2 regions of the Caldicellulosiruptor obsidiansis OB47 genome follow, and region 2 is predicted to be linked to the other one. Evidence: riboswitches for the same ligand, from Rfam matches in the RefSeq annotation. Region 2 holds a riboswitch; the other holds the start of a gene.
The links. A riboswitch is a leader RNA that binds a small molecule or an ion and turns the genes downstream of it on or off. The one in region 2 is predicted to bind cyclic di-GMP.

Region 1 (7,855 bases), 730 kb from region 2:
ATATACAAGAACAGGTCCTGCTATCAAAAACATCTTGCTTCCCACGCCGAACACAAACCCTTCTTTTTTGTACTCAATAGCAGGAGAGACAATAGAGTTTGCAAAACCAGTGATTGGGACAATAGAACCTGCTCCGGCAAAAGTACCAATTTTATCATACACTCCAAGGCCTGTCAGAAAAGCTCCAAGAAAAATCATGGTTATGGATGTCAGAACTTGAGCCTCATCATTTGGGAAAAAGCTGCTGTAGAGGTTCAAAAACGCCTGACCCACATCGCAGATAGCCCCGCCAACTAAGAATGCCAAGATGCAGTTTTTGAAAGAGTTTGTCTTTGGCTCGTTTGCCTTTACAAGTGCCTGGTATTCACAGGCTTTCTTATCTTTGATGTTCACTTTGCAAAGCACCCCCCGCAAACAAAACCTCAAGATGATATTATTTTAAATTTTTTTGAGATTTATTCACAACCAAGCGAGATTTGAAATAGTCTGATTGAAATTTGGTTTAAAATATCAATCAGATTTTACAAACAAACATTCGAATAATTTTTGAAAACACTACTGTAATGGGTTTAAAATAAAGGCAGAAAGGAGGTGAGGCGAAGATGGCAGCAAAACCACTTGTAGGCTTGCTGCAGCTTAAACTTGAAAACGGCACGACATCCACTGGCAAAATAAGGTTCAAGACACTCTCTTTTGATATCAAGCCAGATGCCCAAGATATGGATGTGTATCAAGTTGGCCAGGCAATTGCAAGCCTTCAGTCAAAGCCGCTGTACACAATTATAAGAAGCAACAACTTTGAGCTTTTATACTAATTGACGTTTCAAGCTTTTGAGAGCTCAAAAAAATAGCAGAAAGGAGGTGAAAGTAAAAATGCTCACACTGGTTTTGACATTTAGGCTTCAAAACGGCAAGACATTCAGACTTTCCATTCCAGAACCAAAACCAAACCTTACTGCTGCCGAGGTTGACAGTGTGATGAATTTGATTGTGCAAAAGAACATATTTGTAACATCAAGCCCAATTGTTGAAAAAGTTTCAGCAAGAATTGTTGACAGAGAGGTAAACACTTTAATCGGAAAATAAAAAAACTTTCAAAAAAAGCGTGCCGACCTGACCTTTTGAACTTTGGCAGGTCGGCATGTTTTTAAAAAACTTTTAAATGTACATAACAAACTCAAACTGGGAGGTGAAAAATATGCAGGATTTGATTGCCAATATTGCCAACATAGGCTTTCCAATTGTGCTTTGCATTTATCTTCTCACAAGGTTTGAAAGCAAGATAGACAAGCTCTCTGACAGCATTGATAAGCTCTCTGAAAAGATACTACAGATGAAAAACAATTGACATGCAAAAGAGTGTTCGGTATAATAGAAGTGTGCTTTTAAAAATATGGAAAATAAAGCCTTTTTCAGGATGGTGATATTTATTATGAACAGTATTCCAAAAGATATTATATATTTTGTACCACACTACACAGAAAATGGTGATAGTGTGCTAATTCTTTTTTTAAGTGGCGAAAAGAAGGTTGTGCCAATGTCAATTCGAAGTTTTTCTAAAAAGCTATATTCACTTTATGCAATAGACTGTCAGGCAATCAAAAAACTTATCTCACAGCGAATTGGTCAGAAAAATCTTCTTCCCATTGTTCTTCCGGATGCCACCTTTATTCCTGTAAAAACAAGAAAAGCAATTGTTAAAACAGACCCCATCTTTGGTTATGTTAACATAAGTCAGATATTCAAAATTGACGATAAAGGCGAGGGCTTTGAGATGCTTTTGCGATGCGGTGCAGTTTTAAGCTGTCTTGGTTCTGCAAAGTATTTCAAAAAAAGAATTACTCTTGCTTCTGTTATAACAGATTATTTGCAAGGAGTATGGTCACAGGGTGCGCTTAAAATAAAAGAAGAGTGTGAGCTTGTGAATGTGTTTGGATTGGAGTAAAATAATGTAGCAGGTAAATTGCAATTTTTGAAGGAGAAGCAATGAAAATATGCAGCAAAACATTCAAGGTATGGTTAGCGATATAATCTACAGGAATTTGGAAAATAGCTATACGGTGTTTGAGATAATCTGCGACGATGAGGTGTTCACAGCAGTAGGGATAGTTCCAGACATTGCTATCGGTGAAAAGGTGAGCGTATACGGTGAGTTTTATGTTCATCCTGTTTACGGTCAGCAGCTGAAAGTAAGCTACCTTGAGAAACTTCTGCCGCAGACAAAGGATGAGATATATCTTTATCTTTCCTCTGGAGTAATAAAAGGTATCGGGCAGAAGACTGCAAAGAAGATTGTTGATACCTTTGGAGATGACACTGCAAGAGTTTTGCAGGAAGAGCCTGAAAAGCTTCTTAGTATTCGCGGCATGACACCCGAAAAGGTTGAGCGAATAAGGAATATGTTTGCATTCCAAAAATTTTTGAAAGATATCATGTCAATCTTTTCCCAGTACGGGCTTTCACAGAACCATGCAATGAGACTTTTTAAACTTTATGGATTTTCTGCTCTGTCGCTTTTACAGGAAAATCCATATTTTCTTTTAGAAGTGTTCCCAGAGCTTGACTTTAAAAAGGTTGACAGGCTTGCACTTGACATGGGAGTTATGCCAGATGACGGAAGAAGAATATCTGCCAAGATACTTAATCTTTTGACACTGGCAGCAAATAGTGAAGGGCATACCTGCCTGCCAGAAAATAGGCTCAAACAGGTTTGTTCAAAAACTCTTGACCTTCCAGTGGAAAAAATAGAAGATGCGCTTGAAGTTTTAGCTCAAGAAAGAAGAATTGTAAAAGATGAAGTTGAATCTCAAAAGATGGTGTTTTTGTACGGTTACTATGAGTGTGAAAAGTATATAGCAGATAAAATCCTGTCAATGCTAAAAGAATATGATGACATTGCTGATATAGATGAAAAGATCTCTCAGTTTGAAGCAAAAAACGGTATTGCATTTTCGCCAAATCAAAAGAAAGCCATCAAGATGGCACTGACTCAAGGCGTTAGCATTATCACAGGAGGTCCTGGTACAGGAAAGACAACAATAATAAAATGCATTATTCAAATTTTCGAGGGTGAAGGCAAAAAGGTTTTTCTTTGTGCACCAACAGGAAGAGCTGCAAAGAGGATGCAGGCAGCCTGCGAAAGAGAATCAAAAACAATCCACAGACTTTTGGAAATGACAGTTTTAGACACACATGTTATTTTCCAAAAAGGACCAAATAATCCCTTAAAATGCGATGCTATAGTGGTGGATGAAATGAGCATGGTAGACAGTTTCCTGATGAACTATCTTCTTGCTGCAACAAAACCGACAACAAGAATTGTGCTTGTTGGAGACAAAGACCAGCTTCCATCTGTTGGTGCAGGGAATGTCTTAAAAGACCTTATAAAAAGCGAAATTGTACCTTGCACCACTTTGACAGAGGTGTATCGCCAGAGCGAAAATAGCTTTATAGTCCTCAATGCACACAGGATAAACAGAGGTGAGTTTCCACATCTTCAAAAGGAGAGCGATTTTTATTTTATCCAGAAAAACTCTCAGGAAGAGATTTTAAAAACTGTAATTGAACTTGTGATAAAAAAGGTTCCAAACTATCTTTCGTGCGATCCGATGACAGACATCCAGGTCCTGTGTCCTTCAAAAAAAGGGATTGTTGGGATGTACAACTTAAATCGTGTGCTGCAGCAGTACTTAAACCCACCTCATCCTTCTAAAAAAGAGTATGCTTATAAAGAAAACCTGTTCAGAGTTGGAGACAAGGTCATGCAGGTAAAAAACAACTATTCACTTGAATATGAGATTTTACAAGGAGAGGAGAAGGGCAAAGTCTCAACAGGGATATTCAATGGCGACATTGGAGTTGTCAAAGATATTGACAGGGCGCAAGGTGTGCTGGAAATCCTGTTTGACGATGAAAAGTTTGTGTATTATGACTTTTCGCTGCTTGACGATTTAGAACTTGCATATGCAATGACTGTTCACAAATCGCAAGGGTCAGAGTTCAGGTGCATAGTGATGCCTGTTGTTGAGACCTACCCCATTTTGATGACAAGAAACCTTCTTTACACTGCCGTAACACGAGCAAAAGAACTTGTTGTGTTGGTGGGTAAAAAAAGCGCGCTTGAATACATGATAGCAAACCAAAAAGAGGCTATGCGATATTCAGCACTTTGCGACTTTTTATTGCGCGGGCAAGAAAATATGCAAGTGCGAGCTTTATAATATCTGGGATTATAAACGGTGCAACACCTACGGCAAAAGCCTTTTTGAGTGTCATGTGTGCAGCCCACGAGAGATACAAAAATCCAAAGATGTAGATAATTGCAAGCCCTAAAATGAGTGCTACTGAGGCATTTGCTGCCTCATTTTTTATTGGCTTTTTTGTATTTATATAACTTGTAACAAACGCTGCAATCGGAAATGCTATCAAATACCCACCAGTGGGTCCAACAAATTTAGATAGCCCGCCGGAAAAGCCGGCAAATACAGGCACACCAACAGCCCCTAAAAGGTCATATACAAGAAGGCTCAAAAATGCATACCTTGGAGTGAGCATCAAACTTGCCAGAAAAATTGCAAAAACCTGCATCGTAAAAGGTACTGGTCCTATTTGAATCTTAATTTGAGCACAAATGGCAGTTATTGCTGCAAAAAGAGCAGATAAAATAATCATTCTTGTTTTAGTTACCATTTCAACATTTTGCGACATAATTTTTCTACCCCCAATGTAAACCATATTATTAAATCAGGTTTACAAATAGAATAGCAAAATAAGAGGCTTTTGTCAACAATTAAAATTGACCAAATTTTTAATTTTCGGCAACGCTCGATAATTTTCGGCAAAATTCTGTTAGCCTTCTTTTATTTTTGGCAAATAAATTGATATAATATGTATAATAATGTTTCTAAAATGGGTATTTAATAATGTAGCATCAATTTTAAATTTGAAAAGGAGGAAAAAAAGCTTGATTCCTTTGAGAGATACTATCCCGAGCAGGGAAAAACCTTTTATGACATGGTTTTTGATAGCGGTAAACATTCTTGTTTTTTTATACCAGGTTTCACTTCCACCTGAAGCAGCTTCTGAGTTTGTTTTAAAATATGCATTTGTTCCTGACAGTTTTTCTCATGCTCTCTCGCATGGTTTAATAGTTGCGATTGTATATTCCATATTTCCAATAATGTGTTCAATGTTCATGCATGGAAGCTGGATGCATCTTATATCTAACATGTGGTCTTTGTGGCTTTTTGGTGACAATGTTGAAGACAGGGTAGGTCATTTCAGATTTTTGATTTTTTATCTTCTGAGTGGATTCTTTGCAGCCTATACCCACTGGTTTTTTAATGCAGACTCAAATGTTCCGATTGTTGGCGCATCAGGGGCAATATCTGGTGTTATGGGTGCGTACTTTTTGATGTTCCCACTTTCAAGGATTGTTACTCTAATTCCAATAGGATTTATCCCTCTGTTTATTGAAATTCCAGCTGTGTTTTACCTTGGTTTGTGGTTTTTATCACAGGTGTCGTCCGGGATTCTTGAGCTGTTTGGACCTGTGTTTGGAAGTGGAATTGCCTGGTGGGCTCACATTGGCGGATTTGTATTTGGAGCGCTGACTGTCAACTTCTTTAAAAAGAAGTATCGCAGATATCATAATTTTTTCGATGATGAGATTTTTTACTACAGATATTATTAAGATTTAAAAAGGAGAGTGTATGACATGAGTTTTTGGGATTTGCTGATATTTTTCATCATAGCAAGTTCACTTCAGCCAGTTATGAAACAGAGAATGCTTGAATCTGCAAGACAAAAGCTTATTGCTAAAATAGAGAAAAAAAGAGGTTCAAGAGTTATTCTTCTTGTTCACAGGCAAGAGACAATGAGTTTTCTTGGTTTTCCGGTGTACCGATACATTGACATAAACGACTCAGAAGAAGTCGTAAGGGCAATAAACATGACTGACCCCTCAATTCCACTTGATATAATTCTACACACACCGGGTGGGCTTGTTTTAGCTTCGCTCCAGATAGCAAGAGCAATAAAAAGACATAAAGGGAAGGTTACGGTTCATGTTCCTCACTATGCAATGTCGGGCGGGACTCTCATTGCTCTTGCTGCAGATGAGATAGTTATGTGTGAGGATGCGGTTTTAGGTCCTGTTGATCCTCAGATTGGGGAATTTCCGGCAGTGTCTATCCTTGAGGTTGTAAAACAAAAGACATTGAATGAGGTTGATGACAAAACATTGATTTTAGCAGACATTGCAAGAAAGGCTTTAAAGCAGACAAAAGATGCTGTTTTAGAACTTCTTTCTGATAACTACCCTGAAGATGTTGCTCAAAACATAGCAAAAGAGCTTGTTGAGGGCAAATACACACATGATTTTCCAATAACATATGAAAAGGCAAAAGAACTGGGGTTAAAAGTAAGATGCGATATGGATAGAGAAATAAAACAGCTCATGTGTTTATATCCGCAACCTGTTAACAAAAAGTCTTCTGTCGATTATCTGTGGGTGCCAAGAAAATAAATCCTCAGAGATAAAAGAGTTGAATGCAGCAGACAATTCAGAAATTTTGAAATTGATTTTTGAAAATAAAAAGAGTATAATTTAAATTGTTAAAAAATTAAAGTGATATTCCTGAAAAAGGCAAACACAGGGAAACCTGTGGGCGCAAAGCCATGGGCCTGTCGGGGGAAAAACCCCCTATGGTTGCCAGGCTGCCAGGAACTCCTTATATGGAGTTCCAGCAAAAAATTATGATAATAAACTCCATATAAGGAGGTATTTTGATATGAAAAAATTGATTTCAGTCTTCATTATTATTTTATTAATTTTATCAATTTCAAGTGCAATGGCATTTGCAGCAAAGAAAAGACAGATTGCAGGTCTAAAGAAAACACAGTCTTATGAGATATCTGAGCCAGAGCAGACTCCTGTATCTCAAGAGGAAACAAAGCAGCCATCTCAAACGGCTATATCCAGCAATAACACAGGTTTTGGTACATGGCTTTGGAACCCTTGGTTAATTGTAAGCAGCAAAGATGAGATTTTGAACTATTTGCGGATAAATGGATATTCTGAGTTATATCTTCAGATTGATAGTACTCTTGATTTAAGGTATTACAGAGATTTTGTATCTTCTGCTACATCTTATGGGATAAATGTATATGCGCTGTCTGGGGATAGTATATGGATATGGCAGGACAAAAGAGAAGGGTTTTATAATTTCATCAGATGGGTTGAGAATTATAATTTGAGTGTATCAGAGAACGAAAAGTTTTGTGGTATTCACCTTGATGTTGAGCCTTATCAAAACGCTGAGTGGAACACGGCAAGAGATAATGTAATTTTAAACTATCAGAACTTTGTTGATGAGGCAGTTTTACAGGCAGCAAGATTAAATCTTCCGGTTGTATTTGATATACCCTTCTGGTTTGATGAGATATATTATTCTAATAACTATGGCTCAGGTAATCTTGCACAGTGGGTAATTTCAAAAACAAGCTGGACAAACATCATGGCATACAGAGACAGCAGTCATGAGATTATAGCAATTGCTGAGAATGAAGCAGGTTATGCAAAAAACTTTGGTAAAAGACTTGTAATTTCTGTAGAAACACAGCCATCGAGCGAAGGTGAGAATGTTACATTTTTTGAAGAAGGGCTTGCAACAATGTACAGTGAGCTAAGCAGTGTTAAAGCTTATTTTGATTCCAAAGGATATACAAATATTGGATTTGCTGTTCATCATCTTGCAAGTGTTATGAAAATGTAAAAATATCTTTGCGCGTTAAGATATATGGTGGCAAAAAAGATTGAGACAGTGGTATTTTAATAAAGATAAAAAGGGACTTG
Region 2 (7,855 bases):
AAATGTCTTCAGCTTTTTTGAAATTATTTTGAAGAATCAAGCATTCACATATGTCACTTTCAACAAAGAACTTTTCTTCATCGGTTTTAGCAAACTTAAGAAGTGTTTTATAATATTTTAGAGCATTTTCATAGTTTCCAAAAGATTTTTCCAACCATGCAAGTTGTTCTAAAGTAGAGACAAAAATAGATGAAGTATCTAGGGAATTTATTTCTTTTATTTCATCAAGCAATTTATGGAACAATCTAACAGCAAACTTGCCAAGCTGAATCTTTTTGTATTGCATTGCCAGCTCAAAAAGGTAGTTTGCAGCTTTTATAACTTCCCCTGCTTCCTTGAAATGATAATATAGGGTTTCGTAGTAGATGGGCAAATCTTCCTGAGAAATCATTTTTTCAATTGTGGTAGCAATCTTCTGGTGGAGCATTCTTTTGGTTTGCTGAGGGATAAAATCAAGAAGAATTTTTACAATTTCTGGTTCGACGAATTCATAGATTTTATCGCTGAAATTTGAGTTGTAGATTGTGTCAATGAACCTTATTAAATTTAATTTTTGCGCTTGGCTAATCAGAGTAGAATGTTCAATTGTAGGCTGAAGAATATTCAAAACAACCTTGCTGCTAAATCTGTAGCCATACACAGCTGCAATTTTTAAGAATTCTAATACCTCATCTTCAATATTTGAAAGTTTATCTAGTATAATGTTTCTTTTAATACTTTCAATATTTTGCTGAGAAAGATTAATTTTAAAAACACTATTTGAAAGAGAGAAAAGTTTATTTGTTTCTATCCATTTTAACGTTTCTATAAAATAATCTAATTTTCCTTCAGAGATGTTCATAAGTAGCTTTAAAGATTCTTCTTCAACGTCTTTTGCGTTGAATTGAATTTCCACAGCAGTTTTTATTTCTTCATTTGATAGTTTTTGTATTTTAAGATGTAGCTCTTTTGGGAATCTATGTATTTCTGAGTTTGATGAAAAGATAAAAAATGGTTTGTTTTGCAATTGTTTTGATAAAAACTCAAGAATAAAATCAAATGATTCTTTATCTGCAAAATTAATGTTGTCAATTATAACTGTTGCAAATTCTAACTCGAAAACTTTTTTAAGGAAAGAGGAAATAGCCTCATAAATTTCAAATTCTATATCTTCTTGGCTCATATAAGAGAGAAACTGTTTAAAGTCTTCATTCAAATCTAGTTGAAGAACAAGAGAAATATAGTTGAAACATCTTTCGGTCTTTTTATAATCTTCTTTGAAAAGGTACTCTAAAAAAGAAATAAGTCTGTTCTTCTTCAAAATTACAGAGTCTTCAAAGTTAATATTCAGTATTTTTAATATTAGTAAAGATAATAGGTAAAATGGTTTTGAAAAATTATTATTTGGCAAAACAACAAAATAATACTTCAAATTACTTCTTTCTAATTGAAAAATTATGTTTTGAAAAATATATTGTTTTCCACACCCTTCAGGACAAACCATCACTAAAAAATCTGAATTTCTGTTAACTATACTATTTATAACATTGGTTGTGTATTTAGCAGTCAAGGTTTCTACAACTTTATTGTAATCAATTTGTTTATTAATATTTTTTGGTATATAGCACCTCACCGTTTGTGACTTGTTTTTTAGATTCAATTCGATAGGACCAATATACTCTATGTTTTCACAGGTTTCTCTGTAAATGCTTTCGGAAACATAAATAGTATCTGGGGGTGCTGCTGTTTGAAGACGCTGAGCGGTGTTTACAACATCACCCATAACAGTATAATCTTTGTCAAAAAAACTCCCAATTTTACCCACTGCAACAAGTCCATAGTTTATTCCAATTGAAAGGGATAACTCAATATTTTTTGTTTTTGAAAATTCTTTTGAGAGTTTTAGCATTTCCATTGCACATTGAACACTTCTCAGTGCAGCATCCATTTGAGTACTTTTTAATCCAAAAAGAATGAGGGCGCAATCACCTATAAATTTATCTACTGTTCCGTTTAAGTTGTAAACGGGTCTTAAAATAAACTCAAAAAATTCATTTATCACCTTTCTAACTTCGTCAGGTGATAAATTTTCAGAAAATTTTGTAAAGCCGGAGACGTCGGCAAACATAACAGCTACTTTCTTGAGTTCTTCCATTCTAAAATATTCGCTTGATTTTGTGATGTAGCTGCCACAGTTAGGACAAAAATTTGCAAAAGAAGGTATAGGGAAACTGCAATTTTGACAAAACTTATTGAATTTAATTCCGCATACAACACACCTTTGGGTAAACTTTTCTTGCAGCTTACTTCCACAATTGAAACAGAACAATTCCATCACACCTTTTTATTCCATAAATAGAAATAAAAAAATATTGCAAAAAAAGAAATAGTGTGAGATAATTTTACTGAGAGCACTTATTATCAATTATATCAAAATCAAAAGAATAAAAACAGTAGCATATGTCGACAAAGGCAAACCTGTCGAAAGGCAGGGGCGCAAAGCCATGGGCCTGTCGGAAGAGAAAACTTCCTATGGTTGCCAGGCTGCCGAAACATGTGCTGAAGATATATTATCTTTGGCATAAAGGCACCTGGCATGACCAGGTGCCTTTGAGTTTTTAGAAGGTCTTTGTTTACGGGCGTTATAGAAGTCTTAGCCTGTAAAAAAAGGAGGTGGAAGATTATGAAGCGGCGGGGAGTTAAGAAAATTGTCTTAGTAGCTATTGTGGTGTTAGTATTTTCGTTAATAACAACTTCTTTTGTGCTGGCTGAGAACGAAAATCCTATGCTATTCAATGGTAGTTTTACAGTTACAAATGAAGGAGGAAAATTCCAGGTAGGTTTTGTGGAGATTGATTTCAAGAAAAATTCTCTACCTGATGGTATAGACTCAATTACATTCAATGCTCAAATCTATGCAGAAAACGGTGATGTATATATTGAATTTTCACCAGATGCTAAATTTAAAAAAGATGTTCATCTTAGATGTTTAGGATATGAAGGTTACATTTATGACAGGTCTGCGGGGATTAATATTTTTGTAAAGATTAAAAAACAGCAATTAAAAACAGATCATTTTTCACGCTTTATTTGGGCGAGATAATCCCTCTATCCTCATAACCCCTCGAACTCCTAAAAATAGATTTTTGCCCCTCTTAGAATTTCAAGAGGGGCAACTTTTTTTTTCCTTTTTCTCTTTTTTCATTTTATACATATTTTCGTCCGCTATCTTTATTAAGTCTTCAGCCGTAAAATTTGATTCAGGGGAGAATTCAGCAAATCCGTAGCTTATATCTATTTTATATGTATTTGAAGACGAAATATTAAATTTGTTAATCTTATCTTGAATTCTTGAAAAAACAATATTTGCTTCTTTTAAAGTGGCTTTCGAGAGAATCACAACAAATTCATCTCCGCCGTATCTGAACGCAATGTCATAACTTCTTATGCTTTCCTTTAAAATCTGTGAAAAATTTTTTAAAAGTTCATCGCCTGTCTGATGACCATATGTATCGTTTACTCCTTTCAGACCATCAACGTCAACAAAGCACACTACGAAATGTGACTCATTCATCTTTGAAAGCTGGATTTGTTTTTCTAAATAAACCATTCCTTCATTTCTCGTTAAAAGACCTGTAAGGCTATCAAGCGTTGCAAATTTTTTGAATTCCTCCTGTTCAAGGAGAATATCTTCGCTCAAATTGGCTATTACCTGCTTCATGGAGTTGAATAAACTTATTAAAGCATAGCGCGTGTTTGCAATATTTTTTTCTATTCGCTGATAAAGATGAATTCTTTCAATTAAAAGCGATGCTTGGGATGCAAGAGAAAGAACAATTTCTTCGTCTTCTTTGGTATAATCGACAGTGCTTTGAATTATGTTTTCTGGTGTAAGTTTTATTTCCTTGCTTTTCTTTTTGTTCAAAACCTGAAGAACCCCAATGACATTTCCTTGATAATCAATCATAGGAACTGCCATTACATTTATTGTTGTATATCCTAATGTTTTATCAAAAAATTTAAATTGTTGCAGATGAGAATTTTGAGCAGATGGTACGTTGTTTATTGTAACCGGTACAGCATTTTTGGCAACAAACCCTGCAATGCTTTTTTCATCTAATGGGAATTTGTAACCTATAAATTGAAAATTAACAGAATAGTTTTTTGCAAAGGTTATAACAAGATATTTCTGACCATCGATTTCTTTAATAGTGTATAAAGTTCCACCATCACTGTTTGTAATATCAATACTCTCAATTAGTATCATCTCTAAGATAGAATCAATATTTTTTTCACGTGAAATTGCAATACCAATCTTACTTAGCTTTCTTATTAAATCTTTAAGTTCTTTAGAAACTGTTTGCTCATTCATGATTTTATCCTTCTTTCAGGTTTTTATTTGTTCAGGAATATTAAAACCTAAATTTCTTGCATAGCTAAAATTAAAATTTCTGTCAAGATGAATACAATAAACGTGTTTTCTTTTTTCTGGTGGAATTAAATAACAAAGTTCTGATAATGAAAGATGAGGATGATTTTCAGTTGTGTTTTCAAAACAGGTGTCTTGGTACAAAAAGTCAATTTCGTCTTTCAAAAATTTTTCAAGAATTATCTGATTTAAAGTTCTTGAATCACCACTATAGAAAAAACAGCATTCTTTTGTTTTAATTAAATAGCCAAAACAAGGAATTTCATTAACATGTATCTGTTCTACTGATATTATCGTCAAAATTTCTTTATATATAAATGGGTTCTGTAACTTTATTAATTCATAAGTATATTTTCCTACACCCATACCACTGAGCAAAGAAGAAATTAAAGATTCTTCTGGGAAAAAAATTTTAACTCTTTTGTTTAGTTCATAGAAACAAAAAAGAAGTAAATGTCCCAAAGTAGCTATGTGGTCTGAGTGAGTATGAGTTATAAGAACGTTAATTGTTTTGTATTTTTCAAGTAATTTGAGTTTATAAAGACTTGAAAATATACCTTCACCACAGTCGATTAAAAATAATTCTGTGTCAAATTCAAAGTAAGCAGAAGTATTGTTAAAGTAAGGATTAAAGGCACTTCCTATTCCTAAAAAATTTAATACAGGTGTTTTCATTATGTAATTTCACCTTCATTCTCTTTAGCTATTTTTTGTAAATAACTAAGCACTTCTTCAATATTTTTCTCTTCATCAGGTTTTAATTCATAAAAACTCCATAGAAATTTTAATGAGGTAGATAGCATTTCATTGATTTTAAGCTTTTCAAAAACCTTTCGTTCTATTCTTTTGGCAATCATTCGTGCTTTTATTATGTCGACATTGTGAAGAAAAATAACATATTCACTTTCATTTATTTTTAAAGGTATATCATAAAGTCTGATTTCTGTTGAAATAACTTCGTGTAAAATATCTATCATCTTTGTATCAATGTTTCTTGTTATCAGATAGGCTATACTTATGATTGTTTCAGTAATTTTGGAAAGCTGGTATTGTTTTTTAAAAAGTTCTATTCCTTCTTTAAGTAAAAGAATTTTTTCTTTCTTTTTGGTTTGTAAAGACTCTATAAATTTTTGTTGCCCGCTTATTAAAATATCATTTAAAACTGAAATAGACTTTTTTACAGAATCAAACATATTAGCCAGCATCTTTTGCGTATTAGTAATAGATACTTCAAATTTCTCATAAGCTTTAGCTCTGTCAAGAAGAGTACCTACAAAAGAAGAAATTGCTAATATGAGCTTTACATCTGTCTCAGTGTAGCTAATAGTAAAAAGGGTAGCATTGGTTTCGTCTAATTTTATATTTGGTTTTGCTTTTTTATTGATTACTTGCAACACTCCCAACAGATTGTTGCTAAAGTCAAATATGGGTGCAGTTATAGTATTAATTGTAACATAATGTAAACTCTTGTCAAAGAATTTGAACTGTCTAAATTCGTGATTTTCAGGCAAATTCAAAGTATCGTTTATTACAACAGGTTTTTGGTGTACTGCTGCATATCCGCAAAGGCTAATTGGGGAAATAGGTAGGGAATATCCTAAATAAAATTCAAAGTTAACAGACAGATTTTTTGTAGCTCTTATAACAAGCTTTTCTTCTTGGTCTATCGTTTCCTTTAGATAGATTGTTGCACCATCGCTTCCTGTTAGTTCTAAGCAGGAATCAATTGTCATAAGAAGTATTTCATTCATATCTTTTTCAGAAGAGGTATTAATGATAAAACTGCTAAAACGTTCAATTGTATTTTTAAGCTTTGTGATCTGTTCATATGCTTCAAGCATGTCAAAATCACCGAGATTCTACTGTTGTGTATATTAAGATTATCTCAAAAATTTGGACTGGTTTCAATGTGAAAAACAAAAATAAAATTTACATAGATTTGTAATAATATCATAATGTGAATTATATAAATGTTGGATATAATGTAATTGTGTAAAAATCATTTTATTTTAGAAAGGAGTTTGAGGAGTATGAAATGGTGTTATAAAAAGCTGTTGACAAGTTTGTTGGTAATAGTTTTTATAGTTTCTATTTTTAGCATGGTTTCATTTTCTCAAGACCAATCAAACTCAATTTTTTCTGATCTTCCTCAAAATCATTGGGCATACAATGCAGTAAAATTCATGGTAGAAAGAGGAATTATAGCAGGTTATCCGGACAAAACATTCAGACCAGACAATCCAGTCACAAGATCTGAATTTGCAAGGATTATGGTAATTAGCCTGAACCTTCCAATAAAGGTGACAGATAATCCATCCTTTAAAGATGTTCCCAAAGACCACTGGGCATATCCTTATGTAGAAACTGCAAAATATTATTTAACAGGTTTTAGAACTCAAAATGGCGAGTACTTTAAACCATCTGATTATGCCGTAAGAGAGGATATGGCAGTTGCTCTTGTAAAGGCAAAGGGGCTGCAGAATGAAAATGTTGATATGAATGTTTTGAACAACTACATTGACAAAGACCAAATATCGAAGAACCTTGTTAAATATGTTGCAATTGCTATTGCAAAAGGTATTATGGTAGGAAGCCCAGTTCCAAATTCTAATCAATATAAATTTGAACCACAAGGAATTCTTACTCGCGCTCAGGCAGCGGTGCTGTTGTACAACGTTATTAATGCTCAAGCAACTGAAGAAAAAGTTACCTATGATGATAATTCTTCATCGGGTTCTAATCAGCAATATACTTATCCTGTACCCAATGTTACTGCCTATACAAAGGGGGACAGAGTTGTCCTGATATGGAATAGAATAAATGACAAAAAACTGAAAGGATACGCAGTTGTTATCTCAAAGAACAATAGCCAGCCGGGATATCCGCAAGATGGTTGTCTGACCATACTGTCTGACAGAAACGCTAATTATATAGAGATTGGAGTAAATTCAAAATATAAGGGTGGTGACTTTGGAGTTTATGTGAAAAGTGGAGAAGAGTATTATTTCAGTGTTACAGCAATTTATGAAGGGAATATATATGTAAAAGGTAATGCTATAAAAATGAGAATGCCAGTTATACCAAATTATTTTGAAAAACCATCTGTAAAGTATGAATATAAAGATAATAAATTTGTTTTAAGCTGGCAAAAGATAGATGATCCCCGACTTATAGGATATTGGATTGTGATATCCAAAAAAACTAAAGAACCTAAATATCCGGACAATGGTTATCTTGTTTTTATCAATGACAAAAATACGACTCAGATTGTTATTGACAACACAATTCCTTATAAAAATGGAGATGTTGGCGAGTATTTAAAAGATGGTGAAGAATATTATTTTAGTGTAACAGCTCAGTATCAGGATAGATTTATCGCTGGGAATAGCATCAAGGCCATTTATTACTCTAATTTAGAGATTGCAAAGTTAAGACCAAAGTTGCAGG

Region 1: another riboswitch for cyclic di-GMP. It lies ahead of COB47_RS11540 (hypothetical protein); the one in region 2 lies ahead of COB47_RS08310 (hypothetical protein).

Annotation. Positions count from the first base shown of each region.
Region 1 is NC_014392.1:2,487,776-2,495,630, reverse strand. It holds gene spoVAC (stage V sporulation protein AC) at 1-393, opposite strand, end outside; gene COB47_RS11575 (DUF1659 domain-containing protein) at 603-815, shown strand; gene COB47_RS11570 (DUF2922 domain-containing protein) at 874-1,086, shown strand; gene COB47_RS12050 (YvrJ family protein) at 1,199-1,348, shown strand; gene COB47_RS11565 (hypothetical protein) at 1,433-1,945, shown strand; gene recD2 (SF1B family DNA helicase RecD2) at 1,995-4,220, shown strand; gene COB47_RS11555 (biotin transporter BioY) at 4,150-4,707, opposite strand; gene COB47_RS11550 (rhomboid family intramembrane serine protease) at 4,964-5,692, shown strand; gene COB47_RS11545 (SDH family Clp fold serine proteinase) at 5,717-6,526, shown strand; cyclic di-GMP riboswitch class I at 6,636-6,725, shown strand; gene COB47_RS11540 (hypothetical protein) at 6,792-7,775, shown strand.
Region 2 is NC_014392.1:1,759,224-1,767,078, reverse strand. It holds gene COB47_RS08315 (adenylate/guanylate cyclase domain-containing protein) at 1-2,314, opposite strand, end outside; cyclic di-GMP riboswitch class I at 2,441-2,531, shown strand; gene COB47_RS08310 (hypothetical protein) at 2,663-3,082, shown strand; gene COB47_RS08305 (sensor domain-containing diguanylate cyclase) at 3,143-4,351, opposite strand; gene COB47_RS08300 (MBL fold metallo-hydrolase) at 4,367-5,083, opposite strand; gene COB47_RS08295 (GAF domain-containing protein) at 5,083-6,249, opposite strand; gene COB47_RS08290 (S-layer homology domain-containing protein) at 6,439-7,855, shown strand, end outside.